4 regions of the Plantactinospora siamensis genome follow, and region 4 is predicted to be linked to each of the others. Evidence: riboswitches for the same ligand, from Rfam matches in the RefSeq annotation. Region 4 holds a riboswitch; each other region holds the start of a gene.
What was found. A riboswitch is a leader RNA that binds a small molecule or an ion and turns the genes downstream of it on or off. The one in region 4 is predicted to bind cyclic di-AMP.

Region 1 (7,071 bases), on a different contig from region 4:
GCCAGCCCGACCAGGTCGTCCAGCAGCCGCTGGGCGTACGCGGTGGTCCGGAAGTACCACTGGGTCAGCTCGCGCCGGGTGACCTCGGCGCCGCACCGCTCGCACCGGCCGCCCACCACCTGCTCGTTGGCCAGCACGGTCCGGTCGCCCGGGCACCAGTTGACCGGCGAGGAGCGCCGGTACGCGAGGCCATGCTCGTACAGGGTCAGGAACAGCCACTGCGTCCAGCGGTAGTACTCCGGGTCGTGCGTGTGCAGCCGGGTCGACCAGTCGAAGCTGACCGCGTACCGCCGAAACGACTCGGCCTGGGTGGCGATGTTGGCCTCGGTCCACGCGGCCGGGTTCTCGCCGCGCCGGATGGCCGCGTTCTCGGCCGGCAGCCCGAACGAGTCCCAGCCCACCGGGTGCAGCACGTCGTAGCCGCGCTGGAACCACCAGCGGGCGATGACGTCGCCCAGCGCCCACGCCTCGGCATGCCCCATGTGCAGGTCGCCGGAGGGATAGGGGTACATGTCCACCAGGTAGCGCCGCTCGCGGCCGTCGTCCCGGCGCCGGAACGGGTCGAGCTCCGCCCAGACCTTCAGCCACTTCTCCTGTACGGCCCGGACGTCGTACGTCGGTGCCGGCTCGCCGCGGTGGTGGGACGTGGCCGGCGCGTGCTCGCGCATGATCGGGTCTCCTCGCGCTCTCGCTGCTGCCGATCGACGGGCCCGGGGTCGGGCGCGGCCACCACGGCGCGGTCGATCGGCGGGAGCGCGGCCCGGGCGGGTCCTGGGCACAAAAAAGCCCCTCGGGTACGAGGGGCGGCCGCGCTGTCGGTGGTCCCGGCGATCAGCGCGGCTCGGTAAGGCGGAGAAGCGTTCCCATGCCGTCAGGGTACGGCAACGTCCCCCGTGCCGGGCGTCCCTTTTCCGTCGGTTGCACATATAGCAATGTGAGCATACATTGGGCCACGGGTCCGGACGACGACGGAGGGTTGACGGGTGGGCGCGGGTCACGACCACGGGCAGTCGGTGCACGCCGCGGGCCAACACCGGGGACGGCTGTGGGCCGCCGTCGGCGTGCTCACCGTCCTCATGCTGGTCGAGGCCGGCGCGGCCTTCACCACCGGCTCGCTGGCGCTGCTCTCCGACGCGGGCCACATGTTCACCGACGTGCTCGGGATCGGGATGGCGCTCGCGGCGATCACCGCGGCGCGGCGGTCCGGCAGTGACCAGCAGCGGACGTTCGGCCTCTACCGGCTGGAGGTGCTGGCCGCCCTCGCGAACGCGGTGCTGCTGTCCGGCGTGGCCCTGTACGTGCTGGCCGAGGCGGTCCGCCGGTTCACCGACCCGTCCCCGGTGCTGACCGGTCCGATGCTGGTGGTGGCCGTGCTCGGCCTGGCTGCCAACGTGGTGGCCTTCGCGCTGCTGCGCTCCGGGGCGCAGGAGAGCATCAACATGCGCGGCGCGTACCTGGAGGTGCTCGGCGACCTGCTCGGCTCGCTGGGGGTCATCATGGCCGCCGGCCTGATCGCGCTGACCGGATGGTGGTGGACCGACCCGCTGGTGGCGGTGGGCATCGGCCTGTTCATCCTGCCCCGCACCTGGCGGCTGGGTCGGGCGGCGGTGCGGATCCTGGTGCAGGCCGCCCCCGAGCACCTCGAGGTGCCGGCGGTGCGGGCCCGGCTGTGCGCAGTGCCGGGGGTGGCCGACGTGCACGACCTGCACGTCTGGACCCTCACCTCCGGCATGGAGGTGGCCTCGGCCCACCTCACGGTCCGGCCCGGCGCCGAGCTCGGGGACGTGCTGGCCGCGGCGCGCTCGGCGCTGCACGAGGAGTTCCGGATCGATCACGCCACGCTGCAGGTGGAGCCCGAGGCCCGCCCCGACGGCTGCGGCCGGACCGACTGGTGATTAGGAGATCCTTAATTTTCACCCGACCGGTCCGGCTTTTCGGACATTCCGCCCGACGCACCGGGCGGCCACCGGGACCGCTCCCGCGCCCGCCCGTAAACTCGGCCCCGGCCTCTCGCCGGTAGGCGCCCACCGGCGCCTGCGAGAAGCCGCCGCCTAATCGCGCTACGCGAGCCGGGGAACCACGTACCAGGGGTGCATCCGCGTCATGCGGTAGGGATCTTCCGTCCCGAACCCGTCAGCTAACCCGGTCGGCGGCTGACGGAAGGACGCTTCATGGCACCTGCTCGACGCACCGCCGCCGTCATCGCGGCGCTTCTCGGGGCGGCGCTGTCGTGCGCCGTGCCCGCCCTCCCCGCCTCGGCGGGACCGGTCACCGCGCTGGCGGCCGCGCCGAACGGCACCGACGACGAGGGCGGCAGCGACACCCTCCGACAGCAGCTCGACGCCGCCTCGCGCGGCTACCTGGACGCCAAGGCCAAGCTCGACAACTCGACCAAGCGGCAGAAGGAGCTGGCCAGCCACCTGGACAGCCTCGACGGCGAGGCGCGGATGCGCAGCCAGACCGTCGGGAACCTGGCCGGCGCCGCGTACCGCACCGGCCGGATCGGCCCGGTCACCGCGCTGCTCAACTCCGACTCACCGGACGGCTTCCTGGACACCGCGGCCCGACTGCAGGTCGTGGCCAGCAACGAGGACAGGCAGCTGCGCGCGCTGCTCGACACCCGCGACCAGGAGAGCCGGGCCAAGCAGGCGGTGGAGAAGGAGATCGCCGAGCAGCGCACCCAGCTCGCCGTGATGGGCAAGCGCAAGCAGCAGGCCGAGCAGGCCCTCGCGGTCGCCGCACGCGGCCGGAGCACCGCCGGGTCCGGCGACACCGGCGACACGGGCAGCCCGGGCGGCACCTCGACGGCGGTCGCGAAGGCCGCGCCGCGCAACTCCGACGGCTCCTGGCCGGCCGAGTCGTGCAGCGTCAACGACCCGACCACCACGGGCTGCATCACCCCGCGCACCCTGCACGCGATGAACGAGGCCAGGGCCGCGGGCTTCACGCACTTCGTCTCCTGCCACCGCAACGGCGGGTCCGGTGAGCACCCCAAGGGGCGGGCCTGCGACTTCGCCGCGGCAAAGGGCGGCTTCGAGGGCGTGGCCAGCGGCGCCGACAAGACGTACGGCAACAACCTCGCGGCGTACTTCATCAAGAACTCCGACCGGCTGGCCGTGCTCTACGTGATCTGGTTCAAGCGGATCTGGCTGCCCAGCAGCGGCTGGAAGGCGTACAGCGGCGGCAACGGCGACCCGTCCAGCGATCACACGAACCACGTACACCTGTCGGTCTACTGACCGCACGTTCCCGGCGGCGGGGCCCGGTCGGCCACGCCGGAGACTTCCGGGCCGTGGAGTTCTGTACCGGCTACGGCCGGTACAGAACTCCACGATCTCGCGCCACGGGTTCGGCGGGCGGACCGGCGGCGTCGGGGCGCACGGGCGCGGCGGCGCGGACGTTCCGGCGGCCCCGGCGGGTCCGCCCCCAGGGCTTGAAGCTCGACACGGCCGTCATGAAGATCAGCAGGCTGGACGACACCGACGGCGGGACCACCAGATCGATCCGGCTCCGCATCGGCGCCGCCCCGCCCAGCTCGCCGAGCCCGCGCACGGCGGGCAGCAGCACGAACAGCACCAGCCCGAGCATGGCGCTGGTGATCAGCAGCTTCACCACGACCCAGCGGTGGCGCACCAGTCCCCACGGGGTGAGCAGCGCGTTCAGCACGCCGATCAACCAGACCGCGCCGGAGAGCGGGGCGAACAGCAGCGTGGCCAGCAGCGCGGCGGCCGGATAGACGACGTCCCGGTCCGCGCCGGCCAGACCGGCGATGCCCAGGGTGAGCAGGGCGAGATCGACGCCCAGCCAACCCACCGAGGTGGCCACGTGCGCGGTCAGCAGGGTCTTACGGATGCGCGGCGGAACCCTCATGCGACCGATGCTGCCGCCTCGACCGGCGCGAGGTCGTGGTCCCGCGGGCGACCGTCAGAGTACGTCGGGGGGCGTAGCCGCGTCGGGGACGTAGCCGCGTCGGGGACGTAGCCGCGTCGGGGGGCGTAGCCACGTCGAGGGCGTAGCCGGCGGGGCCGATGCCCCGGGAGACGTCGGCCGCTCAGCCGTTGTGCACGGGCGCCTCGGGCACCCCGGCGAAATAGGGCTCGGGCGCGCCGAACAGCCCCAGCAGCCCGGTCACCCAGAGTTGCCGGTGGACGAACCGGCTCGGCTGGGTCACGACCAGCCGGACGCCGCTCACCTCGCCCATCTGGAAGCCGCTCACCATCGCGCTGATGCCGACCGAGTCGATGAAGCCGACCCGACACATGTTGAGCTCGATCCGGGAGGGTCGGCCCTTGGCCAGCACGCCTGCGATCGCCTCGCGCACCTCGTATGCCGTGTCGACGTCGATCTCTCCCTCGGGCGAGATTTCCACGATGCCACCGGGCAGGATCGACGTGCTGATCGACAGGCTCACGCGAGCACCTCCACTCGCCCGTACCGGGCGCTTCTAAGTACGCGGGCCGCGACCGAGCGTATTCCTCGGCAACGCAGGTCGCCACCCCTCCGGGGAAGCAATCTAGGCCGCGACCGCGAATCACCCGTACATTTCCGGGCAACTCGCCCAATCTTCCCCGACACCGGCGGACCCCACGCCGCCGGCCACGGGCTCCCACCCTAACCGCCCACGGCCACGATGCCAGCCGAAAATGCCGACGCCAGCCGACGCCGCCGCCGTGGGCCGACCGGATGATCAGGGCCGATGATCGGGCCGGGTGGCGCTCGCCACCGTCGGCTTCCGCGCGCGCCGGTCGGGCGGCGAGGCCCCGCATGTCCGGATCGTGCTGGTATTCTCGCTCTTCGAGCCCACCGCTCCGGCGGTGATCGCGAGTTTGCCACCCAGCGTGCGCGGGCACCTCGGATGCAGCACCCGCAAACCGCGCCGAACAGAACGCCTCTGTCCGAAGTGGCCAGCGACGTTCGGCAGCCGAGGAGGAACCACCGATGTTCGGAACCAACCTGCTGGACCGCCGGAGCAGGACCGAGCGGATCGCCGACCAGGCGTGGGACCATCTGGTCGCCGCGGTCAACTCGGCGGGCGAGACCGTCCGGGACACCGCGCTGGACACCGCGAAGACGGCCAGGTCGGCCACGGCCGGACTCACCGACGACGCGCGCGACCGCGTCGGCACCGTTGCCGACGAGGCCTGGCAGCGAGCCAGCCTCGCCTTCGACGCGCTCGCCGGCCGGCGCCCCGGGCTCCCCTGGGGCTACCTCATCGGCGCCGGTCTCATCGGCGCGGCCATCGGCTGGGCCGCGGGGACCGCGGCCCGGACGGCGATGGCCCGCGACAACGCCGCCCTCGGCTCGAGCGACCAGGTCGAGTTCGTGGACGTCGACCGTCCCGGCTCGGCGGCCGCCAACTGACTGACGGCTGTCCTCCGGGCCGGGTCGCCGCCGCGGCGCGGCCTCCGGCCCGGATCAGCCCGCTCGACCCGTCCCGACCGAGCCCGGCGGCTCACTCGGCGCGCCGCTCGACCGGTCGCTGCCGCTCGGCGTCGCCCGGCCGGCCGGGCGGGCGCCGGAACCTCGCGTCGCGCGTTCGGCCGGCCGGGCGCTGGAACTTCGCGTCGCGCGGTCGGCCGGGCGGGCGCTGCCGCTCGCCGGCGTGCTTCCGGTGGGCCCGGCGCCGCCGGTCGGCGAGGGCGAAGCGCTGCCCTCGGTGACCCCGCTGGACGCCGGTCCGGGCGACGAGCTCTGCGGCCCGGCGGACGAGGCCGGCGAGGAGGCGACCGGATCCGACGACCGGGTCGGCGCGGTCGTCGGGACGCCGGTGGGTGGCGCCGGCGGCGCCGTCCGGTGGCCGCCCGGACCGGCGCCCGAAGTGGTTCCGCGGCTGCCGCCCCCACCCGACGCGCCCACCCCGCCGGTGGCCGCCCGCGACCGCGTGACCGGCGCACCGCGGCGCGGACCGGCGCTGCCCGGTCCGGCGCTGGGCGACTGCGCGGCGTCGGTGCTCTCCGCCGGGACGATGTCCTGATCGGGCTGGGTGACGGCCGCGTCGGGCGAGCTGGTCGGCGGGTCCGGTGGGCCGGCGAGCAGGCTGCCCACCCAGAGCGCCGGCCCGAGGCCGGCCGCCACGATCGCGACGAACAGCCCCGCGGCCTGCCGGTCCATCGCCACCTCCGGACTGCCGGCGACGACGTCCGCCACCCCGCCGCATGCTGTCGCGCTCCGCTCACCGAACGCAACCATTCTCCATGCCATCCTGCCGAGCGGCCTCCGGCTGCCGCAGATCCGACCGCCGGAACAGGCTGTCCGGTGCGGCACCCATCGGTAAAACGGACGGGTCGGCACGTACCCTCGGGCGCGACTCACCCCGCCCGGGTGAGGGCGGTTCACCGTGCCCGGCGCGACGATCGGAGGGCGCGGGGTGGCCCCGGCCGCGCCCGCGCGGACCGCGCCGGGTTCGCGCCCGCCGCGCCCGAGTCGGAGGGAGCCGACCGATGGTCAGCACGATGGCCCGCACCGACGAGGCCATTCAGCGGAACGTCCTGGCCGAGCTGGAGTGGGAGCCCCGGCTGCGGCCCAACCGGATCGGCGTGACCGTCTCCGACGGTGTCGTGGCCCTGACCGGCCGGGTCGAGAACTACGCCCGGAAATGGGCCGCAGAGCGCGCGGCGCACCGGTTGTCCGGGGTACGGGCCGTGGCCAACGACATCGAGGTACGGCCGCCGGACTCCCCCGGCCGCACCGACGCGGAGCTGGCCGGTTCGGCCCGCCGGGCGCTGGAGTGGGACGCCTTCGTCCCGGCCGACGACCTGACGGTGACCGTCTCCAACGGCTGGGTGGTGCTGCGCGGCGAGGTCGAGTGGGAGTACCAGCGACGGGCGGCCGAGCGGTCCGTCCGGCGGCTGACCGACGTACGCGGCCTCACCACCGGCATCCGGGTCCAGCCCCGGGTCCGGCCGTCCGCCGGACAGCTGCGGCACCGGTTGCTGACCGCCCTGCTGCGGACGGTCTCGGCGGACGCCGACCAGATCGGCATCGAGGTCACCGAGGGCGTGGTACGGCTGCACGGCAGCGTGCGGTCCCGGCTGGAACGCGAGGAAGCCGAGCGGGTGGCCTGGTCCGGCC
Region 2 (7,071 bases), on a different contig from region 4:
CTCTTGGCCATGTCCTGCCCGAAGGCGTAGTTCGGGTAGAGCAGGTACCAGCTCTTGCCGCCCTGCTCGGTGGTGGTCCGGCCGGTGCCGTTGGCCAGCATGTACGTGTCGTACGCGTAGTGGAACGTGTATTTGTTGCACGCCTTGCCGGTCAGGTCGGTGGTGGCGCCGGAGATGTTGAAATACAGCTTCTTCTTCTGCTTGGCCACGTCGGCCACCTTGAGCGCGGCCGACGAGGTGGGCACGTCGAGGATCGCGTCCACGCCCTTGCGGTCGTACATCTCCGCGGCCTTGCTGTTGGCCACGTCCGGCTTGTTCTGGTGGTCCGCGCTCTCCACCGTGATGTTCTTGGTGATGGCCTTGTCGCCGTACTTGGCCTTGAAGTCGGCGATGGCCATCTCCACGGCCTTCACCGAGTTCTTCCCCGACAGCTCGGCGTACGCGCCGGACTGGTCGTTCAGCACGCCGAGCACGATCTTGTCGTCGGTCAGCTTGCTGTCCCCCGAGCCCTTCGGCCCGCCGCCGCCACAGCCGGCGACCAGCAGTGCCGTGGCGGACACCACCGCAAGCGTTGCGGTTGCGCGCATCTGTCATCCCTCCAGGTCCGCGCTCGGCGCGCGGCTCGCGGTTGCGATCGGATCGTTCAAATTCCGAGGTACGACAGCAGCTCGCCCTCCCGCGAGCGGACCTCGGAGTTGTCCATCGACTCGACGACGCTGCCCTGCGCCAGCAGGTAGTGCCGGTCGGCGACGCTCGTGGCGAAGTGCAGGTTCTGCTCGACCAGCAGCACGGTCACCCCGTGCCGCTTGGCCTCGCCGAGGATCTCGCCGACCCGCTGCACCAGCAGCGGGGACAGCCCCTCGGTGGGTTCGTCGCAGAGCAGCAGCCGGGCGCCCATCCGGAGCACCCGGGCCAGCGCCAGCATCTGCTGCTCGCCGCCGGAGAGCGTGGTGGCCGGGGCGGCGCGCCGCTCGTACAGGATCGGGAAGGCGTCGTACACCCGCTCCAGCGGCCACGGCTGCGGCCCGACCGCGGGCGGCAGGGTGAGCTGTTCGGCCACCGACAGGCTGGCGTAGCTGCCCCGGTCGTCCGGCACCCAGCCGAGGCCCAGCCGGGCCCGGCGGTGCGCCGGCAGCCGCCCCAGGTCCCGGCCCTCGAGCTCCACCGTGCCGCGCTGCCCCGGGTGCAGACCCATCACACAGCGCAGCAGGGTGGACTTGCCGGCGCCGTTGCGGCCCACCAGCGTCACCACCTCGCCGGCGTCGACGCGCAGCCCGACCCCGCGCAGCACCTGCGCCTCCCCGTACCAGGCCCACAGGTCATCGATCCGCAGCATCCGCCGCCTCCTCCGGTGCAAGGAAGGGCCCCTTGTTATCGCTTTTTGTAGAGGAAGGGCCCCCTGTTAACGCCTCTCCCCCGGCGCGCTGAGGCTCGCCCAGGTAGGCGCTGATCACTCGCTGGTCCGCCCGGACCTGCTCGTACGGCCCCTCGACCAGCACCTTGCCGGCCTGCAGCACGGTCACCGTGTCGGCGAGCCGGCCGACCACGCTCATGTTGTGCTCGACCATGACCACCGTGCGGCCCTCGCGGACCCGCTGGATGAGGTCGACCGTCCGGTCCACGTCCTCCAGCCCCATCCCGGCGGTCGGCTCGTCCAGCAGCAGCACCGTCGGTTCGAGGGCCAGCGCGATGGCCAGCTCCAGCGCCCGCTTGCGGCCGTAGGCCAGCGCCTCGGCCGGCACGTCGGCCACCTCGGCCAGGCCCACCAGATCGAGCAGCTCGGCGGCCCGGGGGGTGTACCGGCGCATCAGCCGGGCCGAGCGCCAGAACCGCCAGCCGAGCCCGCTGCCGCTGGCCAACGCCAGCTCCACGTGCTCGCGTCCGGACAGCTGCGGGAAGAGGCTGGTGATCTGGAACGACCTGGCCACGCCCAGCCGGGCGATCCGCTCCGGCGGCAGCCCGGTGACGTCCCGCCCGCCCAGCTCGATCCGGCCCCCGGTCGGCCGCAGAAAGCCGGTGAGCAGGTTGAACAGCGTGGTCTTGCCGGCGCCGTTCGGACCCACGAGCGCGTGGACGGTGCCCGGCGCCACCGACAGGTCCACCCCGTCCACGGCCCGGAAGCCGCGGAAGTCCCGGGTGAGCCCGCGTACGGACAGCGCCGCCTGATCGGTCATCGCCCCTCCCCTCCTCCGCCGCCCGCACGGCCAGCGCCGCGGTGACCGCGGTCACAACCGGCCTCGTGTCTGGGGAAAGGTACGGGCAGTCCGGCGGGCCGGGCCATGGGGCCGCGCCACACATTCGGGCCGCTCTTCTCGTGCCGGGTCGATATGCTCCGGCCGCTGGCCGGCCCGCCCAGCCATCGATGATGCTCGGTCCCCAGCCGGTTCGGCGCGCCGCATGTGGGCGCCGCCCCGGTCGGGCCGACGGCATGTGGCCGGCCGCCACCACGGGAGCGTTGCCGCCGGCCGGACCGGCCGCGCCGGCAGCCGGGGTGGCCCGGGGCGGCGGACCGGCGCGCCGGACGGGCCGCGCCGGCGGCCGGGGTGGCCCGGGGCGGCGGACCGGCCGCGCCGGACGGGCCGAGGCGCCGGGCGGGCCGGGGGCGCCCGCGGACCGGCGCGCCGGTCCGCCGAGGCGGCGGGGTAGCCGGGGCGACGGCCGGGCCAGCCGGGGCGACGGCCGGGGTAGCCGGGCGGCGACCGGGACCGGCTCAGCGGGTCAGCGCGGCCACCGCCCGATCCACGTCGTCGACGGTCGTGTAGAGGTGGAACGACGCCCGGAGGCGCCCGGCCCGCACGGCGGCCCGGATGTTCGCCGCGGCCAGCCGGTCCGCCGCGTCCGGCAGGTCCACGCTGACGATGGCGCTGTTTCCGGGCGGGCGGCCGAGGCCGGCCAGGAACCGGTTGGCCAACCCCACGTCGTACCGCTGCACCGCCGCCACGCCCACCCGGCGCAGGATGTCGAGCGCCGGGGCCGCGCCCACCCAGCTGAACCAGGCGGGCGAGGTGTCGAACCGCCGGGCGTCGTCGGCCAGCCGCAGCGGCGGCCCGTAGTACGACTCGGACACCTCCCGGCCGGCGGACCAGCCGGCGGCCGAGGGGATCAGCCGCTCGCGCAGCGCGGGCGCGAGATAGCCGAAGGCGGCGCCGCGCGGGGCCATCAACCACTTGTATGCCGCGACCACCACCGCGTCCGCCGCCAGCGCGTCGAACGGCAGCCAGCCGCAGGCCTGGCTGGCATCGACCACCACCAGGGCGCCGTGCCGTCGGGCGGCCGCCACGATCTCGTCGTACGGCGCCACCGACCCGTCCGCGGATTGCACCAGGCTGAACGCCACCAGGTGCGTCCCGGCGTCGATCGCGTCGGCGAGCCGTGGCGCCGGGACGGTCCGCACCCGCACCCCGCGATCCGCCTGGGCCAGCCAGGGAAAGAGGTTCGACGTGAACTCGATCTCCGGCGCCAGGACCACGGCGCCGGACGGGAGCGCCGACGCGACCGGCGCGAGCAACGCGGACACGGTCGCGTTGAGGGTGACGTCGGCCGCGGACACCCCGATCAGCTCGGCGAAGATGGCCCGGGACCGTTCGCTCGCCGCCCCCCAGCCCTCCCAGGAGGTACGGCCGACCCGCCAGTCGGCCAGGGCCGCCTGCAGCGCGTCCCAGGCCGGTCGGGGCGGCAGGCCGTAGCTCGCCGTGTTGAGCCAGCCCGGTTCCGGCTCCCAGAGCCGCTGCGCCTCGGCCAGATCCATGCCGGCCACCCTATGCCGGCCGGGACCCGGGTCCCTGCGGCCCCGGCCCGCAGGCCGGCCGGACCGCGCCGATTTGGCCCGGACATGCCGGACGCCCGGCCGAACCGGCCGGGCGTCCGCGTGGTGCCGTGGAGCTGTCGATCAGAGGCTGAGCCGCTGACCCGGGAAGATCAGGTTGGGGTTGCCACCGACCGTCCGCTTGTTCTCCTCGTACAGCGCGTGCCAGCCACCGGAGACGCGCTGCACCTCGGCGATGGTGGACAGCGTGTCGCCCGGCTTGACGACGTACGCACCGGTGGCCGCGGCCCGGCGCGCGGTGGTCCCGGCCGGGGCGCTGTGCCGGGTGGTGCTCTTCGGCGCGTGCCGCACGGTGCTCTTCGGCGCGTGCCGCACGGTGCCGCGCGAGGCTGCCCGCTCCGACCGGTGGTCCGACGAGGAGCCGGAGCTCGACGACTTCGAGCTGTAGTGCTTGGTCGAGCCGCCCTTCTTGCCACACACCGGCCAGGCGCCGATGCCCTGGCCGCGAAGCACCTTCTCGGCCACCGCGATCTGCTCGCCGCGGGAGGCCAGGTCGGCGCGCGAGGCGTACTTGGTCCCGCCGTAACCGGCCCAGGTGCCCTTGGTGAACTGCAGGCCGCCGTAGAAGCCGTTGCCGGTGTTGATGTGCCAGTTGCCACCGGACTCGCACTGTGCGATGGCGTCCCAGTTGACGCTGGCGCTCGCCGGAGCGGCCGGGCCGAACAGCGCCGCGACGCCGGTGACGGCGCCGACGGCCAGCGTGCCGACGGCGACCCGACGGGCGGTGACCCGGCGGTGCCGGGCGGTGTACTGCGTTGCCATGTGGTTGCCCTCCACGCCGACGAGGTGAGCTGTCGGGTTCGGGCCGAGTTGCCCGGCCGCCGTTGGCGGCTTCACCCCGAGGTGACGTGCACCGAGGAACGTTGGGTCCCCCGCTCCATGCCCCTTGACTGGGTCCCGACGGCCGGCGGCATGGATTAGGCGTTACCGACCTCGGTGCCCGCGATTGCGGACCTCAGCGACGTTAGGCGGCGTTTCTCGCCGCCGCCCACTGATTGTGGACTTACTCACCAGTCAGCACTCAACGCTGCTATTCTGCCTGGTTGGCCGGTGTACCCCGACTTTCGGGCGAGGTGTGGCTGGTCTTCAGCCCGCGGCGAACGCGGCCGGTTCCGGGTCGCGGCCCGGCCGGCGTACCGGTCGAATGGGGTGATGGAGCAGACACGAGCCGGGGCCGCGGCGGGGCGGGCGGCGTACGACGGCATCGCGGACTGGTACGAGCATGAGTTCCTGACCGCACAGCGGGCCGCCGGGGACCCGCTGGGGATCCGGACGGCGCTGGCCGGGCTGCTGGGCCCGGGCCGCGGCCCCTGCCTGGAGGTGGGCTGCGGCACCGGAGAGTACGCGGCGCAGCTGCGCGGGCTCGGTTGGACGCCGGTCGGCGCGGATCTGTCGGCCGGCATGCTCCAGCACGCCCGGGACCGGCTGCCCGCCGTCCGCGCCGACGCGGCGCGGCTGCCGTTCCGGGACGGCTCGCTGCCGGCCGTGACCGCCGTGATGGCGCACACCGACATGCCCCGGTACCCGGACGTGCTCCGCGAGGTGGCCCGGGTGCTGGCGCCGGGCGGCGTGTTCGTGCACGTGGGCGTGCATCCGTGCTTCTGCGGCGGGTTCGCCGACCGGACCGACCCGGCGGCCGTGGTCATCCGGCCGGGCTATCTGGACGGTCACTGGACGATGGAGTCGTGGAGTTCGCAGGGGCTGCGGGACAAGGTCGGCGCCAGCCACTGGCCGCTGCCGGAGCTGCTGCACGGCGTCCTGGCCGCCGGGCTGACCCTCGACCGGTTCGCCGAGGGCGGGTCACCCGTGCCCACCATGCTCGCGTTCCGGGCCCGGAGGCCGGCCTGAGACCGCCCGGCCGGCGGCGGCGATCCGGTGTCCGCCCCGCGCGGGCTGCGGGGCATCCTCGCCGTCCATCTTGGGCGACGGCTCAGCCGGCCTCGCCGGCGAGCGGACCGGCGGACCGGGACGCCGGCGACAGCGGTACGGCCGCCACCTCGTCGGCCAGCTCGGCCTCCCGGCTGATCAGGTCCGGTTCGTCGGTGGGACGGCCGCGCGGCGTGAGCAGCGAGGCCACCGCGCCGATCAGGGCCATGACGATGGCCAGCCAGAACACGATCACCAGTCCGTCGTGGAACGGGCCGGAGATGAGGTGCGGGAAGAACTGCCGCCCGGTGAGCGTGTGCGCGTTCGCCGCCGGCAGCGCGCCGAGCAGCGCGGGGCCGAGCAGCGCGGCCATCGGGTTGTAACCGAGGAACGCGGCGAACAGCGTGCCCACCGGCGGCAGCTGGGCGATCGTGTGCGCCGCCGACGCCGGTACGCCCTGGGCGGTCAGTCCGGAGTCGAGGGTGCCCGGCAGCGACGAGGCGAGTCCGGCCACCATGAGCGAGAAGAACACCCCGATCGACAGCACCATGCCGGCGTTCTGGAACGTCGCGCGCATCCCGGAGGCCGCGCCGCGCAGCCGGGCCGGGACGCTGGACATCACCAGTGAGGTGTTGGGGGCGGAGAACAGCCCACCGCCCAGGCCGTTGAGGAACACCAGGATCGCGAAGACCGGATAGCTGAAGTCGCTGGGGATCAGCAGCAGCCCCGCGAACGACCCGGCCATCACCACCAGGCCGCCGGCCGCGAACAACCGCGCGCCGAACCGGTCGGACAGCGCGCCGGCCAGCGGCCCGGCAACCAGGAAACCGACCGTCAAGGGCAGCAGGTAGATGCCGGCCCACAACGGGGTCTGCTCGTAGTTGTATCCGTGCAGCGGCAGCCAGATGCCCTGCAGCCAGATGATCAGCATGAACTGGAGCCCGCCGCGGGCCACCGAGGCGAGCAGACCGGCCGCGTTGCCGCTGCTGAAGGCGGCGATGCGGAACAGGCTGAGCGGGAACATCGGCTCGGCCACCCGAGCCTCGATCAGACCGAACGCCACCAGCATGGCCACCCCGCCGATCAGGCCGGCGAGCACCCACGGGCTCGTCCAACCCATGGTGTGTCCCCCGTACGGCTGGATGCCGTAGGTGATGCCGGCGAGCAGCGCGGTCAGGCCCACCGCGAAGGTGAGGTTGCCCCACCAGTCGATCCGGGCCGGCCGGCGCAACCCCGTGTCGTGCAGCGACCGGTACGCCCAGATGGTGCCCACGATCCCGATCGGCACGTTGACCCAGAACACCGAGCGCCAGTTCCACTCGGCCAGCACGCCGCCGAGGACCAGTCCGATGAACGAGCCGGCGATGCCGGCCACGATG
Region 3 (7,071 bases), on a different contig from region 4:
ACGGAGCCAGGCACGGCGTACCGGCCCTGCTCGGTCAGGTCGGTGGCGGAGTACCGGGCGAGCTTGGTGGTGAACTGGTACTCGCCGGGGGTAGCCACGATGACGGCGGAGCCGTCGGGGGTGACGGCGAACTCGGAGACGCTCTGGAGGGTGTCCTCCAGCGCGGTACGCCGCACCGCCGTCCCGCCCGACACGTCATAGCTGATCAGACGGTTAGGGTAGACGCCCTCCACCACGGCGAAGAGCAGCCCGTCGTCGATCGACCCGCTCTCCAGCCGGGGGGTGAAGGTCAGGTAGTCACCCTGGTCGAGGGTCATCGGGGCGGCCGGATCCCCAAGGTCGACCGAGCCGAGACGGGCCGGTGAGATGCCGTAACAGCCATAACTGAACCAGAGCTTGCCGCCGGCCAGGGCGAGATCGTACGGGCAGGTGTCGGCGCCGACGACGTATCGCGCCGTCTCGGTGCCGGTGGCCACGTCGATGGCGCTGATGGCACCCGCGTCGAAGAGCGCGGCGTACGCCGTACGCCCGTCCTTGCTCAACGTGAGCCCGCTCGCGCCCGCCTGGCCGGGAACGGTACCGATGATCCCGCCGTCCAGGTCGGCGACCTGGAGGGTGTCGTAGTCCTTGCCGCTCGAGATGAGAATCCGGCCGGTGGCGGCGCTCTTCACCATGTCGGAGAAGCCAACGTTGACGAGCGTGGAGTTGACCGTCACGAGAGGCTGGTCGTAGGAGGTCGCCGCCACGGCGGGTTGGCCGGTGGCGAGCAGCCCAAGTCCCAACGCGCCGGCAGCGATACTGGCAGACAGGCGATGCATGCTGTCCCTTCGGGTGGATTGTGCCCGGGAAGTCATCATCGGGCCACTGTGGAGAGCGCCGGAGATGCGGGCTGCGTTACCTGCGACAGGTGGGCGCCACCACCTGCTCCGACCACACCATCCGTCGGCGGCTTGCCGACTCGGCGAAGGCCGGCATCGCCCAGCAGGTCCACGCCCTGGCCCTGGCCCTGGCCGCATACGACCAGATGATCGGCCTGCGGTTGCCGGACCAAGCCGTCGACGCTGACGCCGGGGTGGTTCGCGTTCGGCAGACGTTCACCGAGGTGCGCGGCGTCGGGATCGTTCGTGGTCCGCCAAAGTCGCGGGCTGGCCGACGGGCTGTCTCGGCGCCGGCGGCGGTCCTGCCGGCGCTGCACGAGCGGGGCAAGAAGCGTGGCTAGTGGCCCGCGGATGGCCCGTCGGGCGCTGCTGACCCGAGCAACATCGAAGGCCCTGGCTGTGGCTCATGCCACGACCAGGGCCTTCGTATGGAGCGGGTGACGGGAATCGAACCCGCACTGTCAGCTTGGGAAGCTGATGTTCTGCCATTGAACTACACCCGCCGGCGGGCCCACTCTACCCGGTCGCTCCGGCATGGTGCATCCAGGTACCTCTCCGCGCGGCGCGCCAACCAGATCTTGGACCGAAACCGTCCGCCGCGAACGGTTTCGGTCCAAGATTCACATTCCAGGTCAGGGGGCGCGGCCGAGGGCGCCGCGCCGGCCGGCCGGCAGCAGCGAGCGGGCGGCGAGCGAGCGGCGCCGGCCGGCAGCGGCGAGCGGGTGAACGGGCGGCCGCCGCCGGCCGGCAGCGGCGAGCGGGCGGGCGCGGCCGGCCGGCAGCGGCGAGCGAGCGGCGAGCGCCGCAGCCAACCGCGAGGGCCGTCGTTAGCCCGCGAGGGCCGCCGTTGAACCGCGCGTGGGGCCGGCAACCGCGCCCGCCGGCGGTCGGCGCCCGCCGGCGGTCGGCGGCCGGCGGCGGTCGGCGGCCGCGAGTGGGGGCACGAAACATGATCGATACGTGACTCATGTTCTCAAATTTCTCGATGTCTTGTAACGTCTGGCGCACGATTTCGCATCGGTGCGACACACCCCCGGGTCGCACCGTCAGGAGAAGAGGTAAGCCCATGGGGCTGCGTCAACACCTGCCGACCTGGCGATCCGCCGGAGTCGCATCGACCTCTCTGGCTCTCATGATCAGCAGCGCCGCCGTCGGAGTGGCGGCCGCCCCGGCCGCCGCGCTCGCCGCCGCCCCGCACGGCTGCGCCTCGGCCGGCACCGCGGCAGCCGGCAGCGCCGCCGCGCCGGCCGCCGCCAAGGTACGCGCCGGCGGGCACGCCGCGAAGGACCCCGACTCGCTGACCGCCGCGCAGGTGGCCCAGCGGGAGGCCGACCTGGCCGCCACCGCCGCCGAGCGGTCCCGCGGGAAGGCGCTCGGCCCGACGCTGACCGCCTCGATCACCGTCCCCGTGGTGGTGCACGTCATCCAGCGGGACAGCACCCGGGCCGGCGGCAACATCCCGGACTCGATGATCACCTCGCAGATCAGCGTGCTCAACCAGGCGTACGCGGGGTCGACCGGCGGCGTGGCCACGGCGTTCGGCTTCCAACTGCAGAGCATCGACCGCACGGTGAACCCGAGCTGGTACCCGATCGTCGACGGCTCCTCGGCCGAGCGGGCCATGAAGAACGCCCTGCACAAGGGCGGCAAGAACACCCTCAACCTCTACCTGGGCGAGCTGAGCGACAACCTGCTGGGCTGGGCCACCTTCCCGACCAGAAACCTCAGCCTCCAGGACGGCGTGGTGGCCCTCAACGAGTCGCTTCCCGGCGGCACGGCCACCAACTACAACCAGGGTGACACCGGCACCCACGAGATCGGCCACTGGCTGAACCTCTACCACACGTTCCAGGGCGGCTGCTCCGGCAGCGGCGACCAGGTCTCGGACACCCCCGCCGAGGCGTCGGCCGCCTACCAGTGCCCGACCGGTCGGGACACCTGCTCCGCGCCCGGTACCGACCCGATCCACAACTTCATGGACTACACGTACGACTCGTGCATGTACCAGTTCACCGCGGGTCAGGCCAGCCGGATGCTGAGCGGCTGGAACACGTACCGCGCCTCCTGATCGACCGGCCGCCGGGCCCCCGCCCGGTGGCCGCCGCACCCCGCCGGGCCCCCGCCCGGCGGCCGCCGCACCCCCGTCCCCACCCACGAACCGGCGCCGGCCCCACGCGGGGGCCGGCGCCGGTTGGCGTTAAGAAGGGGCCCTTCCTATGCAGAAAGCGATAACAGGGGGCCCTTCCTTTCACTCTGGGCGGCGGCTGCGGGGTCGAGCCAGACCTGGACGCCGGGACGGTCCGTCCCGGCGCCGTCGAGGGAGCCGGCGCCGGGGCCCCGGCGGGCCACCATGGCCACGTCGACGCTGAACTCGAACAATCGCCAGTCCACGTGCGGCGCCGCGCGGAGCGAGCCGGCCAGCTCGGCCACCCGGGCGCGGTCGGTGACCGGCCGGGCCCGACCGGCCACGTACGCCTCGTCGTCGCTGTCCTCGGGTGGGAACGAGTGCAGCGCGTAGCGCCCGTCCCGTTCGAGGTCGCGCCGCTTCGGTGAGTCGACGACGAAGCAGTAGAGCCCGTCGGCGGTGATCACCGGGGACACCGGGTGCACCCGGGGGCCACCGTCGGCGCGCACGGTCGCCAGGTAACCCAGCCCCGGCCCGTACTGCTGGAGGAGGCCACGGATGGCCGCGGCGAGCTGGGGCTCGTCGGTGGCGAACTCGGTCCAGGATGCCATGGGATCATTCTATCGAACGCGTGTACGAAGGACCACGGAAACGCCGAGCGTGGCGGGGGTAATCACGCCGTGCCGGACCGTGTCGCTTCAGCCCGGCGCCCGCAACGACACCGGGCCCCGGTGGTCGCGTGCGCGACCCCGGGGCCCGGGCGGACAGCGGGGTGGGTCAGCCCGGCCGGCCGTAGCCGACGATGCTGCCCTTGTCGATGTTCTTCATCCGGACGTGGTCGCCGCTCTGCGGCGCGTGCACCACCCAGTCGTTGCCCACGTACATGCCGACGTGCGCGAGGCCGTTGTAGAAGACCAGGTCGCCGGGTTGCAGCTCGGACCGGCTGACGTGGCGCATCGAGTGGTACTGCTGGGCGGCGTTGTGCGGCAGGCTCACCCCGACCTGCGCCCAGGCCGCCAGCATGAGGCCGGAGCAGTCGTACGTGCTCGGACCATCGGCGCCCCAGATGTACGGCTTGCCGATCTGCTTGCAGGCGAACTTGACCACCTTGCCGGCGTCGCCACCCGGGTACTTGGCCGGGCAGGGCGCCGGCGCGAACACGCCGCCCCCGCCGTTGCCGTACACCTTGAGCCGCAGCTTCTGCAGCCGGTCGATCTCGGTGTTGATGTCCTTGGCCTTCTGCGCCAGCTCGGCTTCCTGCTCGGTGAGCTGGGCCACCAGCAGGTCGAGCGGCGCCTTCTGCGCGGCGTACTTGGCCCGCAGGTCGGACGCGGCCTGCACGTCCTGCTGCTGCTGGTGGGCGAAGTGGTCGAGCAGCTCGAGCTGGTCCACCAGCGCGTTCGGGCTGCCGGTGGTGAGGATGGCGTTGATGGCCGAGGCCTGGTCGCCCTTGTACGCCTCGGCGGCGAAGCCGCCGACCTTGTTCATGGCGAGGTCCACCTGCAGCTGCAGCGGCTGGATCTTCTTCTCCAGCGCGTCGGCCTGCTTGCGCTTGGCGTCCAGCTCCTGCTTGGCGGCGTTGTGCTTCTCGATGGTGGGTTCGAGCTTGTTCCAGGCGTCGTCGATCTGCTTCTCGATCTCCGCCGTCGACGGATCGGCGTGTGCGGGCGCGGCACCCATCAGCATCGCCATGACGCTGGCGACCGCTGCTACCGCGACGGAAACGACTGACCAACGCGAGCGCGACCGGGGTCCGGCGCCGGCGCGAGCCGGACGTACCGGAGCCGACCGCGGGGCATGGCTTGCCACCGAGGCTGGTACTCCTTCTCCCCTTCCCCGCCTACCGGGTTAGCTGACGGGTTCGGGCGGAAGAGAAGGCGCCCTACCGCGTTTCCGCGGATTCACCCCTGGGACGTGGGTCCCCGGTTCATACAACGATTCGGCGGTGTGAGCCGTTGCCGTCCCCCTTGGACGATCTGATACCGGCTCGACGGTGACCAAGAGTAGGTAAGCGCCGGGAGCCAGCGCAAGCCGACGCGCAAGTTCCATCGTTATGTATAACGGTCAGTAGCGGAGGGTGTCGGAAATGAAGAAAAGCTACGCCGCCTGCCGACCGATCGGAGTCTATTGACGCCGAGCGCCGCAGGGACGAGGGTGACCAGGAGCCCACAGCCAGGCAATGGAGGTTCGATGCACCGTCCGCAACTCGCACTGAGCAGGAGGATCCTGCTCAGCACCGCACTGGTCGGCGCGGCGTCGCTCGCCCCGACCGGTACGCCGGCGGTCGCCGCCGGATCCGACGACTCACGGCAGCAAGAGTACGCCTCGGCGGCCGCCGAGTACGGCGTACCGGCGAGCGTCCTGCTCGGCGTCTCCTACCTGGAGTCGCGTTGGGACACCAACGCCGGCGCCCCGAGCACCGCGGCCGGATACGGCCCGATGCACCTCACCGACGCCGCGCACGTCCGGGCGCTGCCGGTGTCCGGGCACTACGGCCCGGCCGAGGACGCCCGCGGCGACTCGGCCCGACCGATGCGGGCCCAGCCGCCCGCGACCAGGGCCGACGACGCGCCACCGGCCGCGTCCCTGCAGACGGTCGACGCCGCCGAGCAGCTCACCGGCGCCGGCGCCGGCGCGCTGCGTACCGACCCGGCCAGCAACATCCGCGGCGGCGCCGCGCTGCTGGCGTCGTACCAGAAGGAACTGGCCGGACCGACGGGGAGCGCGAGCGACCCGGCGGCCTGGTACGGCGCGGTGGCCCGGTATTCCGGCGCGGACAGCGCGGACGCCGCGGCCGCGTTCGCCAACGAGGTGTACGCCACCATCCGGACCGGCGCCGAGCGCACCACCGACGACGGTCACCACCTGCGGCTGGCCGCGAGCGCGATCGACCCGGTCCGCTCCTGGCTGAACCGGCTGGGCCTGCGCGCGCCCAAGCCGCGGCCGGACGGCCTGGAGTGCCCGAAGGACGTGGCCTGCATCGACGTGCCGGCGCCGTACGAGCAGTACGGGCCGACGGCCGGCGACTACGGCAACCACGACCTGTCGAACCGGCCGGCCCGGCAGAAGATCGACTACATCGTCATCCACGACACCGAGGGCAGCTGGGCCACGACGCTGGACCTGATCAAGGATCCGACGTACGTGAGCTGGAACTACACGATCCGCTCGGCCGACGGGCTGATCGCCCAGCACGTCAAGACCAAGGACGTGGCCTGGCACGCCGGCAACTGGTACGTGAACGCCAAGTCGGTGGGCATCGAGCACGAGGGCTTCGCCGCACAGGGCACCTGGTACACCGAGGCCATGTACCGGTCCTCGGCCAAGCTGGTCAGCTACCTGGCCCGCAGCCTGGGCATCCCGCTGGACCGGCAGCACATCATCGGGCACGACAACGTGCCCGGCACGGTCCCATCCACGGTCCGCGGCATGCACTGGGACCCGGGCCCGTACTGGGACTGGTCGCACTACTTCGACCTGCTGCACGCCCCGTTCCGCGGCATCGGCGCCCCGGCCGGGGGCGCCGTCATCATCGATCCGAACGTCGCCACCAACCGGCCGGCGTTCACCGGATGCGACGCGCCCGGCACGCCGTGCCCGTCCCGCGGCTCCTCGGCGGTGATCCTGCACAGCGCGCCCAGCGAGGACGCGCCGCTGCTGACCGACCCGGGCCTGCACCCGGACGGCAGCCCGACCACCATGGACATCGCCGACCACGGATCCCGGGCCTCGGCCGGCCAGACGTACGCGGTGGCCGACCGGCAGGGTGACTGGACGGCCATCTGGTACCTCGGCCAGAAGGGCTGGTTCCACAACCCGGCATCGGCGCCGGCGGCGAAGTGGACCGTCGGCCTGGTCGCCACCCCCAAGGCGGGCAAGGCCACCATCCCGGTGTACGGGCGGGCCTACCCGGAGCAGAGCGCCTACCCGGCCGGCGTGCCGTACCAGACCATCACGCCGCTGCAGTACACGTTCTCGGCCGGCCAGCGGTACGTGGTGGGCGGCCTGCCGCTCGGCGAGTACTACCGGGCGACGACCTTCGACGGCTCGTCCCCGGGCGACTGGACG
Region 4 (7,071 bases):
TCGCCAGGGCGATGGCGGCGTAGCCGGCGAACTGCTGCGCGACGGCCGTGGCGTCGTCGAACGCGCCGCGGGCGGTGCCGTAGATGTTGAGCGCGCCCACCAGCGCCTCCTGGATGGGCAGCCCGATGGAGAGCGAGCTGGCGGCGCCCGCATCGTGCGCCCGGGCGGCCCACTCCGGCCAGCGACCCTCGATCTCCATGTCCGTCACCACCATGATGGTGCCGGTGGTGGCCGCGTCCAGGCACGGGCCGCGACCCTGCTCGTACTGCCACTCGTCGAGCTTGAGCGCCAGGTCGCCGGTGTACGCGGCCGTGTACGCCTCGGCGCCCCGGACCAGGGTCACGGACACCTCGTCCGTACCGGGGATGGCCTGCTTGGCCACCTCTGCTATCCGGGAGAGCACGGTGCTCAGGTCGGTCTCACCGTGCCTGATCGCCCCGATCTGGAGAAAGGCTTCGGTGAGGTCGAAGGGTTCCTGCTGCATCGGGTGTGTCGTCCTATGGGCGAGCGGCACCCCGGGGGTGTCCGGGAGGGCCGCGACGGCGCATGACTGCGGCCCGTGCTCGCCGGCAGTGCTGCTGGCCGTCGCCCACGGACCGTCGTGCCGGATCAACGCAAGGTCCGGCACCGGCGCCGCTGCTTGACGCCCGTTACCCCCGACCGGTAAGCCAGGGGCACAGGTGTTCCATATTACGACCCGGACGCCAGAACGGCCCGAGCCGGTCACCGGTGAGCCCGTTCAGATCGCCCGGGTGCTGTCCCGGATCACCAGCGGGGTGGCCAACTCGATTCGCTCGCCACCCAACTCCTCGCCGTCGATGAGGGTGCGCAGCATCCGGGTGGCCATGCTGGCCATCTCGGTCAGCGGCTGCCGGACCGTGGTGAGCGGCGGGATCGACCACCGTGCGGCGTCCAGGTCGTCGAACCCCACGATGCTGAGGTCGTGCGGGACCCGCAGGCCCCGCTCGTACAGCGCCTCGTACGCGCCCAGCGCCATCTCGTCCGAGCAGGCGAAGATGGCCGTGGGCGGGTCGGGGAGGTCGATGAGCGCGTTCGTCTCCCGGTAGCCGGCGGGCGCGGTGAAGTCGCCCGCGCGGACGTACCCGGGTGGGATCTTGTGGCCGGCGGCGTTCATGGCGGCCCGGTAGCCGTCCACCCGGGCCCGGCTGCACGGCACCTCGCCGGGGCCGCTGATCACCGCGATGCGTTCGTGTCCCAGCTCCAGCAGGTGTTCGGTGGCGGCCACCCCGCCGGCCCAGTTGGTGGCCCCGACCGACGGGATGCCGGGACGGGGCTGCCCGGCCGGGTCGATGATCACCACCGGGATGCCCAGCTCGTCGAGCTGCTCCTGCTGGCTGTCGGAGAGGTCCGACAACACCAGCAGGACGCCGTCGCAGCGCCGCGCGGAGAGCTGCTCGATCCACTGCCGGTCGGGCCGGCTGCGGTGCCGGCCGTGTACGGCGGAGACCACCACCGCCATGCCGGCCCGGAAGGCGTGTTCCTCCACCCCGTCGATGATCTGCATGGCCCACGGGCTGCCCAGGTCGCGCAGCACCAGGTCGATGAGGCCGGCGCCGTCACTGGGCCGGACGGCGCGGCGGGCGGTGTAGCCGCGCCGATCGAGCAGCGCCTGAACCCGCTGCCGGGTCGCCGGGGCGACGTCCGGGCGGCCGTTCAATACCTTCGAGACGGTCGGGATCGAGACCCCGGCCGCGGTCGCGATCTCGGACAGCGTCGCCCGCTGAGTTGGCATCCCGGCTCCTCGACTCCCGCTCGTGCCCTGGGCAGCAGCATATCTGCGAAAGTTTCGAGAGTCAGTCGACGGGCCCCGGTCGCCGCGGCGACCGGGGCCCGTCGGAACCGTCGACTCGACCAACCTCGGTCGGAAACTCAGGCGGCGGTGCAGGACTGGACGGAACCGGCGCCGGGTCCGGTCCCGGTGCCCTGGAAACCGAACTCGGTGGACTGGCCCGCCCCCACGGTGCCGTTGTAGTTGACGTTGGCGAACCGGACCGCGCCGCTGCTGCCGCTGGCCTGGGCGCTCCAGGTGTTGGTCACCGAGGCGCCGGACGGCAGGGCGATGGTGACGCTCCAGCCGTTCAGCGCGGCCGCGCCGGCGATGACGCGGACGTTGGCCACGAAGCCGCCGTTCCACTGGTTGAGCGTCACCGACGCGGTGCAGCCGGCGTTTCCGGGCGGCGGGCTCGTCGGCGGTTCCGAGGTGGGCGGCGCGGAGGTCGGCGGCGGGCTGGTGGGCGGCGCCGAGGTGGGCGGGTTGCTGGTCGGCGGCGCCGTGGTCGGGACCGGCGTGCCGCTGTTCAGCGCGTCCAGCACGGCCGTGTAGGCCGCCTTCTTGTTGCCGCTGCCGTCGAAGAGCAGCGGGTTCTGCGAGGAGCGCCACGAGTCCGAGTCCCGGATGCCCCACACGGTGATGCCGGCGCAGGCGGCCACCGCCAGGCAGTCGCTGGTGACGTTGCGGTACCAGGTCGTGTTGGCCTGCTCGATGTCCAGCTCGGTGATCTGCACCTCCACCCCGAGCGCCGCGAAGTTGGACAGCGTGGTGCGGTAGTTGCTCGGGTACGGCGACTGGTTGTTGAGGTGGGACTGGAAGCCGACGCAGTCGATCGGCACGCCCCGGGCCTTGAAATCCTTGACCATGTTGTAGACGCCCTGGGTCTTGGCCTGGTTCCAGTCGTCGGTGTTGTAGTCGTTGTAGCAGAGCTTGGCGCCGGGGTCGGCGGCGCGCGCGGTGCGGAACGCCACCTCGATCCAGTCATTGCCGGTGCGCTGGAGGTTCGAGTCGCGCCGGCCTCCGCCGCCACCGTCCGCGAACGCCTCGTTGACCACGTCCCAGGCGTAGATCTTGCCCTTGTAGTGGCCGGCAACGTTCGTGATGTGATTGATCATCGCGTTGCGCAGGGCGGTGCCGGAGAGGTTCTGCGCCCAGCCGGGCTGCTGGGAGTGCCAGGCCAGGGCGTGACCGCGTACGCGCATGCCGTGCGACTGGGCGTAGTTGACGATCTGGTCGGCGCTGCCGTAGCTGAACTGGTTCTGGTTGGGCTCGGTGGCGTCCCACTTCATCTCGTTCTCGGGGGTCACCATGTTGAACTCGCGGTTCAGGATCCCCGAGTAGGTGGAGTCGGACAGCTTGTACGCGGCCACGGCCGTGCCGAAGTACCGGCCCTTCTCGGCGGCCGCGGTGCCGAGCGTGGTGCCGGCGCTGGCCGTGCCGGCCAGGACCAGCACCAGGCCGGCGGCGAGCGTTCCGGCCGCACCGGTCAGCGCGGCCGTCCGGGGCAGGCGCCCCCGGCTGGGGCGGCTCGGGTCGGGGATGGGATCGGGTTTCATGCGGGTCGCCTTCCGGGCTGAGGCTGCGAGGCGCCGGATGTCGCGGGGGGCGAGGGCAATCGCCCGGCCGCGCAACGCCTCGACCAATGTCGATGCATGTTACCGATAAACTTTCCGAAACATCAAGGACATGGATGTCTTGCGCTTGCCGGAAAGCGCTCGCCGGACCGGTTCCGATAGTTTCGCCGTCGCCGTCGCCGTCGCCGTCGCCGTCGCCGTCGCCGTCGCCGCGGGCGGGGCGGGGCGGGGGAGGATTCCGGGATCAGGAGCGGGGGAAGGATGCCCAGATGTGCTTCGTGTCGTCGGTGGCGTACCAGCCGACGTCCAACGAGAGCGCGCGGGCGAGCTGGAGGCCGCGGCCGCTGGCGCCCTGCGGCCTGGTGTCCGCGAGCTCCGGTACGGAGGCGAGGTCGTGGTCGGCCACGTCGAGCACGAAGTGGTCGTCGTAGGTCAGCAACCGGATGATCGTCGGCGGCATCCCGTGCCGCAGCGCGTTCGTGGCGAGCTCGGTGGCGACCAGCACCACCTGCTCCGGGATGTCGTCGAGGCTCTCACCATCGGCCAGCACGTTGCCGGTCAACGCCTCGTGCAGCGACGCGCGCAACCCGCTGAGTTCGGCGGGGGTGGCCAGCATCCACCGCCGTACCTCGACGGTTTCCGGCAGCGGCGGTGAGGTGCGCAGCGATCCCATCGCTCCTGCTTACCCCGGGTGACACCGCGCTATCCCTGCCGGCGTCGCGAGCGGTGGACCGCCCGCGGGTGATGTGCGCGACACCGGGAGCGCCGTCGCGGCCGGACGGCCCGGAAACGCCGCGGGCGCCGCGCGTGGAGCGCGGCGCCCGCGGGCGGATCTTTGGCGGGTACGCGTCAGAGCAACGACATGTGTACGTGGTCGGTGTGGTCCGACTCGCCGTGGTACGCCCGCCATCCGGTGGCCGGGAACCAGATCTGCTTGTACCAGATGACGTAGTAGATCCCGAGCCGGTCGGCATTGCGGATCAGGAACGCGGCCAGGTTGTTGCCGTACAGGATCTGATCCCTGTTCTGCGCGTGCACGAACCCCCGGTTGATCAGCGACCAGTCGCAGGCCCGGCCCTTCGGATGCTCGAACGGGCCGCCGTTGCGGTGGCAGCCCGCGAACCGGTTGAAGCCCGCCTTGCGGGTCTCCTTGTAGGCGTTGAGCGTGCGCGACGTGATGCAGCCGTCGGTGGTGGGGTCGTCCCGGTTGCAGGACTCCGGCGCGAAGCTGCCGTCGGCGGCCCGCGGCGCGGCCTTGGCGATCGGCGAGGTGGCCGACACGAAGCCCTTGCCGATCTGCCGGTTGCCGCCCAGCAGGTCGAGCGACTTGTCCACGTCCTGCTTCTGCTTGGCCATCACGGCGGTGAGCCGCTGCTGCTCCTGGACCTGCTCGTCGAGGGCCGCGCGCGCGGCCTCCGCCCGGTGGCTGGCCTCGTTCAGCTCGGCGATCTTGCCGTCGTTGACCGCGTTGATCTCGTCCAACCCGGTGGCCCGGGCCAGGAAGTCGCTCGGCGAGGCGCTGCCGAGCAGCATGGCCGCCCGACCGGCCGGGCCAACCCGGTACGACGAGACGGCGATCCGGCTCATGTCCGGGGCCAGCCGGTCCCGGTCCTCGTCGGCCCGCTTCGCCTCATCGGCGAGCTGCCGCTGCCGCGCGACGGTCTTGTCCAGCTTGGCCTTGGCGGCCACGTAGTTCCGGTTGGCCGTCTCCAGCGCGCCGCTGAGCAGCTTGTCGTCGCCGTCCTTGCCGCTCGGTCCCTGCTCGTCGGGGCCCTGCCCCGAGCTGGACGGCGACGGCGTGCCGGGGGCGGCCATGGCGGGACCGGGGCCGACCGCCACGACCAGCGCGGCAACCGCAGCCACCAGCGAGCCCAACCACATCGGTCGGAGTGTCAATCCGCTCTGTCCTTCCCTGACCGCCGGCCGGGTTAGCTGTCGGGCTCGGGACGGAAGCTGCCCCTACCGCGGGTGACGCGGATTCGCCCCAGTTACCTGGTTCCCCGACTCGCCCCGGAGGGGGCGATTAGGCGGTGCCACCGCAGACGCCTTTCGCGCCTGAAGGCGATGACCGGGCGTGAGGTTACCGCACGGTGATTCGCGTATCCACCGGAACGTCGCACCGTAGCTGAGCCGTCACGTAGACGTCCAACGTGGAGCCGATTCTGGCGGCTTTTTGCATTGGTCGACGTACATATGGTCCGACTGCGCAGAGTGACGAGGACGGCGTCACTCGGGCGGGGGATCGGGACCCAACCGCCGGGGGACGCGGCCGGCCAGCGCCGTTGCGCACGCTGAAGGAAGGCCCGCGAGCGGACGCCGCGGGCGGATGAGAGGACGGCCTTCCCGCCATGCTCCAGCCAGCGCACATTCTCGTCGTCGGTGGCGGCTACGTCGGCATGTTCGCCGCCCGTCGCCTCAGCCGCAAGCTCAGTCCCCGTGCGGCGCGGATCACAGTGGTCAACCCGCAGCCCACGATGACCTACCAACCATTCCTGCCCGAGGCCGCGGCCGGCTCCATCGAGGCGCGGCACGTGGTCGTGCCGCTGCGCCGGATGCTGCCGGGCTGCCGGGTCATCGTCGGCGAGGTGTCGTTCGCCGACCACCAGCGCCGGGTGGCCACGATCGCGCCGCCGCAGGGCCCGGCCTTCGAATTGCCGTACGACATCCTGGTGCTGGCGCCCGGTTCGATCACCCGGACCCTGCCGGTGCCGGGGCTGGCCGAGCACGGCATCGGCTTCAAGAACATCGGCGAGGCCATCTACCTGCGCAACCACGTGCTGTCCCGGTTGGACGCCGCGGCCGCCACCGACGACCCGGCCCGGCGCCGCCGCGCGCTCACGTTCGTCTTCGTCGGTGGCGGCTACTCCGGGGTGGAGGGCTGCGCCGAGCTCGCCGACATGACCCGGTCCGCGCTCCGGTACTACCCCGAGCTGTCCGCCGACGAGCTGCGCTGGCTGCTGGTCGAGGCCACCAACCGGATCATGCCCGAGGTGGGCGTCGGGCTGTCGGCGTACGTGGCCCAGCGGATGGTCCGGCGCGGCATCGAGGTACGCCTCGGCACCCGGGTGACCTCGATGGTCGGCGGCCACGTGGTGCTCTCCGACGGGGAGGAGTTCCCGGCCGAGACGGTGGTGTGGACCGCCGGGGTGCGGGCCAACCCGCTGGCCGCCCGGAGCGGCCTGCCGGTCGACCGGACCGGCCGGCTGCGCTGCGACGCCGAGCTGCGGGTCTGGGGCGTGCCCGCGGCCTGGGGCGCCGGCGACAGCGCGGCCGTGCCGGACCTCAGCGTGCCGGGAGACGCCACCTGCGCCCCGACCGCCCAGCACGCGGTGCGGCAGGCCCGGCGGCTCGCCGACAACCTGGTCCGGGAGCTGCGCGGCCGGCCGCTGCGACCGTACCGGCATGCCAACGCCGGCTCGGTGGCGAGCCTGGGCCTGCACCAGGGCGCCGCGGAGATCTACGGGATCCGGATGCGCGGGCTGGTGGCCTGGCTCGTGCACCGGGCGTACCACCTGATGATGGTGCCCACGGTGAACCGCAAGGCCCGGGTGGCGGCCGACTGGGCGCTCGCGCTGCTGTTCCGGCGCGAGATCGTGCCGCTGGCCCAGGTGCAGGCCCCGCGCCGGGACTGGGCGGTGGCGGCGCACACGCCGGCGCCGGCCGGCGCCGGCGTGCTGCCCGAGCCGTTGGTCAGCCGGCGAGCAG

Region 1: linked by a shared signal. The riboswitch ahead of ACFFHU_RS20250 (coiled-coil domain-containing protein) and the one ahead of ACFFHU_RS29790 (coiled-coil domain-containing protein) in region 4 are both predicted to bind cyclic di-AMP.
Region 2: linked by a shared signal. The riboswitch ahead of ACFFHU_RS21605 (transglycosylase family protein) and the one ahead of ACFFHU_RS29790 (coiled-coil domain-containing protein) in region 4 are both predicted to bind cyclic di-AMP.
Region 3: linked by a shared signal. The riboswitch ahead of ACFFHU_RS03365 (C40 family peptidase) and the one ahead of ACFFHU_RS29790 (coiled-coil domain-containing protein) in region 4 are both predicted to bind cyclic di-AMP.

What each region holds. Positions count from the first base shown of each region.
Region 1 covers NZ_JBHLUE010000016.1:626,447-633,517, forward strand. Annotated here, with positions in the region: gene ACFFHU_RS20240 (leucine--tRNA ligase) at 1-668, opposite strand, end outside; gene ACFFHU_RS20245 (cation diffusion facilitator family transporter) at 984-1,895, shown strand; cyclic di-AMP (ydaO/yuaA leader) riboswitch at 2,039-2,168, shown strand; gene ACFFHU_RS20250 (coiled-coil domain-containing protein) at 2,172-3,239, shown strand; gene ACFFHU_RS20255 (hypothetical protein) at 3,310-3,870, opposite strand; gene ACFFHU_RS20260 (STAS domain-containing protein) at 4,052-4,411, opposite strand; gene ACFFHU_RS20265 (hypothetical protein) at 4,939-5,361, shown strand; gene ACFFHU_RS20270 (hypothetical protein) at 5,603-5,974, shown strand; gene ACFFHU_RS20275 (BON domain-containing protein) at 6,441-7,071, shown strand, end outside.
Region 2 covers NZ_JBHLUE010000017.1:236,652-243,722, reverse strand. Annotated here, with positions in the region: gene ACFFHU_RS21625 (ABC transporter substrate-binding protein) at 1-587, opposite strand, end outside; gene ACFFHU_RS21620 (ABC transporter ATP-binding protein) at 644-1,336, opposite strand; partial or broken gene ACFFHU_RS21615 (ABC transporter ATP-binding protein) at 1,419-2,174, opposite strand; gene ACFFHU_RS21610 (aminotransferase class V-fold PLP-dependent enzyme) at 2,711-3,748, opposite strand; gene ACFFHU_RS21605 (transglycosylase family protein) at 3,890-4,588, opposite strand; cyclic di-AMP (ydaO/yuaA leader) riboswitch at 4,589-4,760, opposite strand; gene ACFFHU_RS21600 (class I SAM-dependent methyltransferase) at 4,979-5,674, shown strand; gene ACFFHU_RS21595 (MFS transporter) at 5,757-7,071, opposite strand, start outside.
Region 3 covers NZ_JBHLUE010000002.1:395,935-403,005, reverse strand. Annotated here, with positions in the region: gene ACFFHU_RS03390 (YncE family protein) at 1-818, opposite strand, end outside; gene ACFFHU_RS03385 (hypothetical protein) at 908-1,219, shown strand; tRNA gene ACFFHU_RS03380 (tRNA-Gly) at 1,308-1,381, opposite strand; gene ACFFHU_RS03375 (zinc metalloprotease) at 1,945-2,946, shown strand; gene ACFFHU_RS03370 (pyridoxamine 5'-phosphate oxidase family protein) at 3,093-3,614, opposite strand; gene ACFFHU_RS03365 (C40 family peptidase) at 3,781-4,689, opposite strand; cyclic di-AMP (ydaO/yuaA leader) riboswitch at 4,826-4,958, opposite strand; gene ACFFHU_RS03360 (N-acetylmuramoyl-L-alanine amidase) at 5,194-7,071, shown strand, end outside.
Region 4 covers NZ_JBHLUE010000034.1:144,090-151,160, reverse strand. Annotated here, with positions in the region: gene ACFFHU_RS29810 (ANTAR domain-containing protein) at 1-484, opposite strand, end outside; gene ACFFHU_RS29805 (LacI family DNA-binding transcriptional regulator) at 740-1,753, opposite strand; gene ACFFHU_RS29800 (glycoside hydrolase family 10 protein) at 1,891-3,348, opposite strand; gene ACFFHU_RS29795 (ATP-binding protein) at 3,611-4,039, opposite strand; gene ACFFHU_RS29790 (coiled-coil domain-containing protein) at 4,216-5,247, opposite strand; cyclic di-AMP (ydaO/yuaA leader) riboswitch at 5,269-5,406, opposite strand; gene ACFFHU_RS29785 (NAD(P)/FAD-dependent oxidoreductase) at 5,715-7,071, shown strand, end outside; gene ACFFHU_RS29780 (ABC transporter substrate-binding protein) at 7,057-7,071, opposite strand, start outside.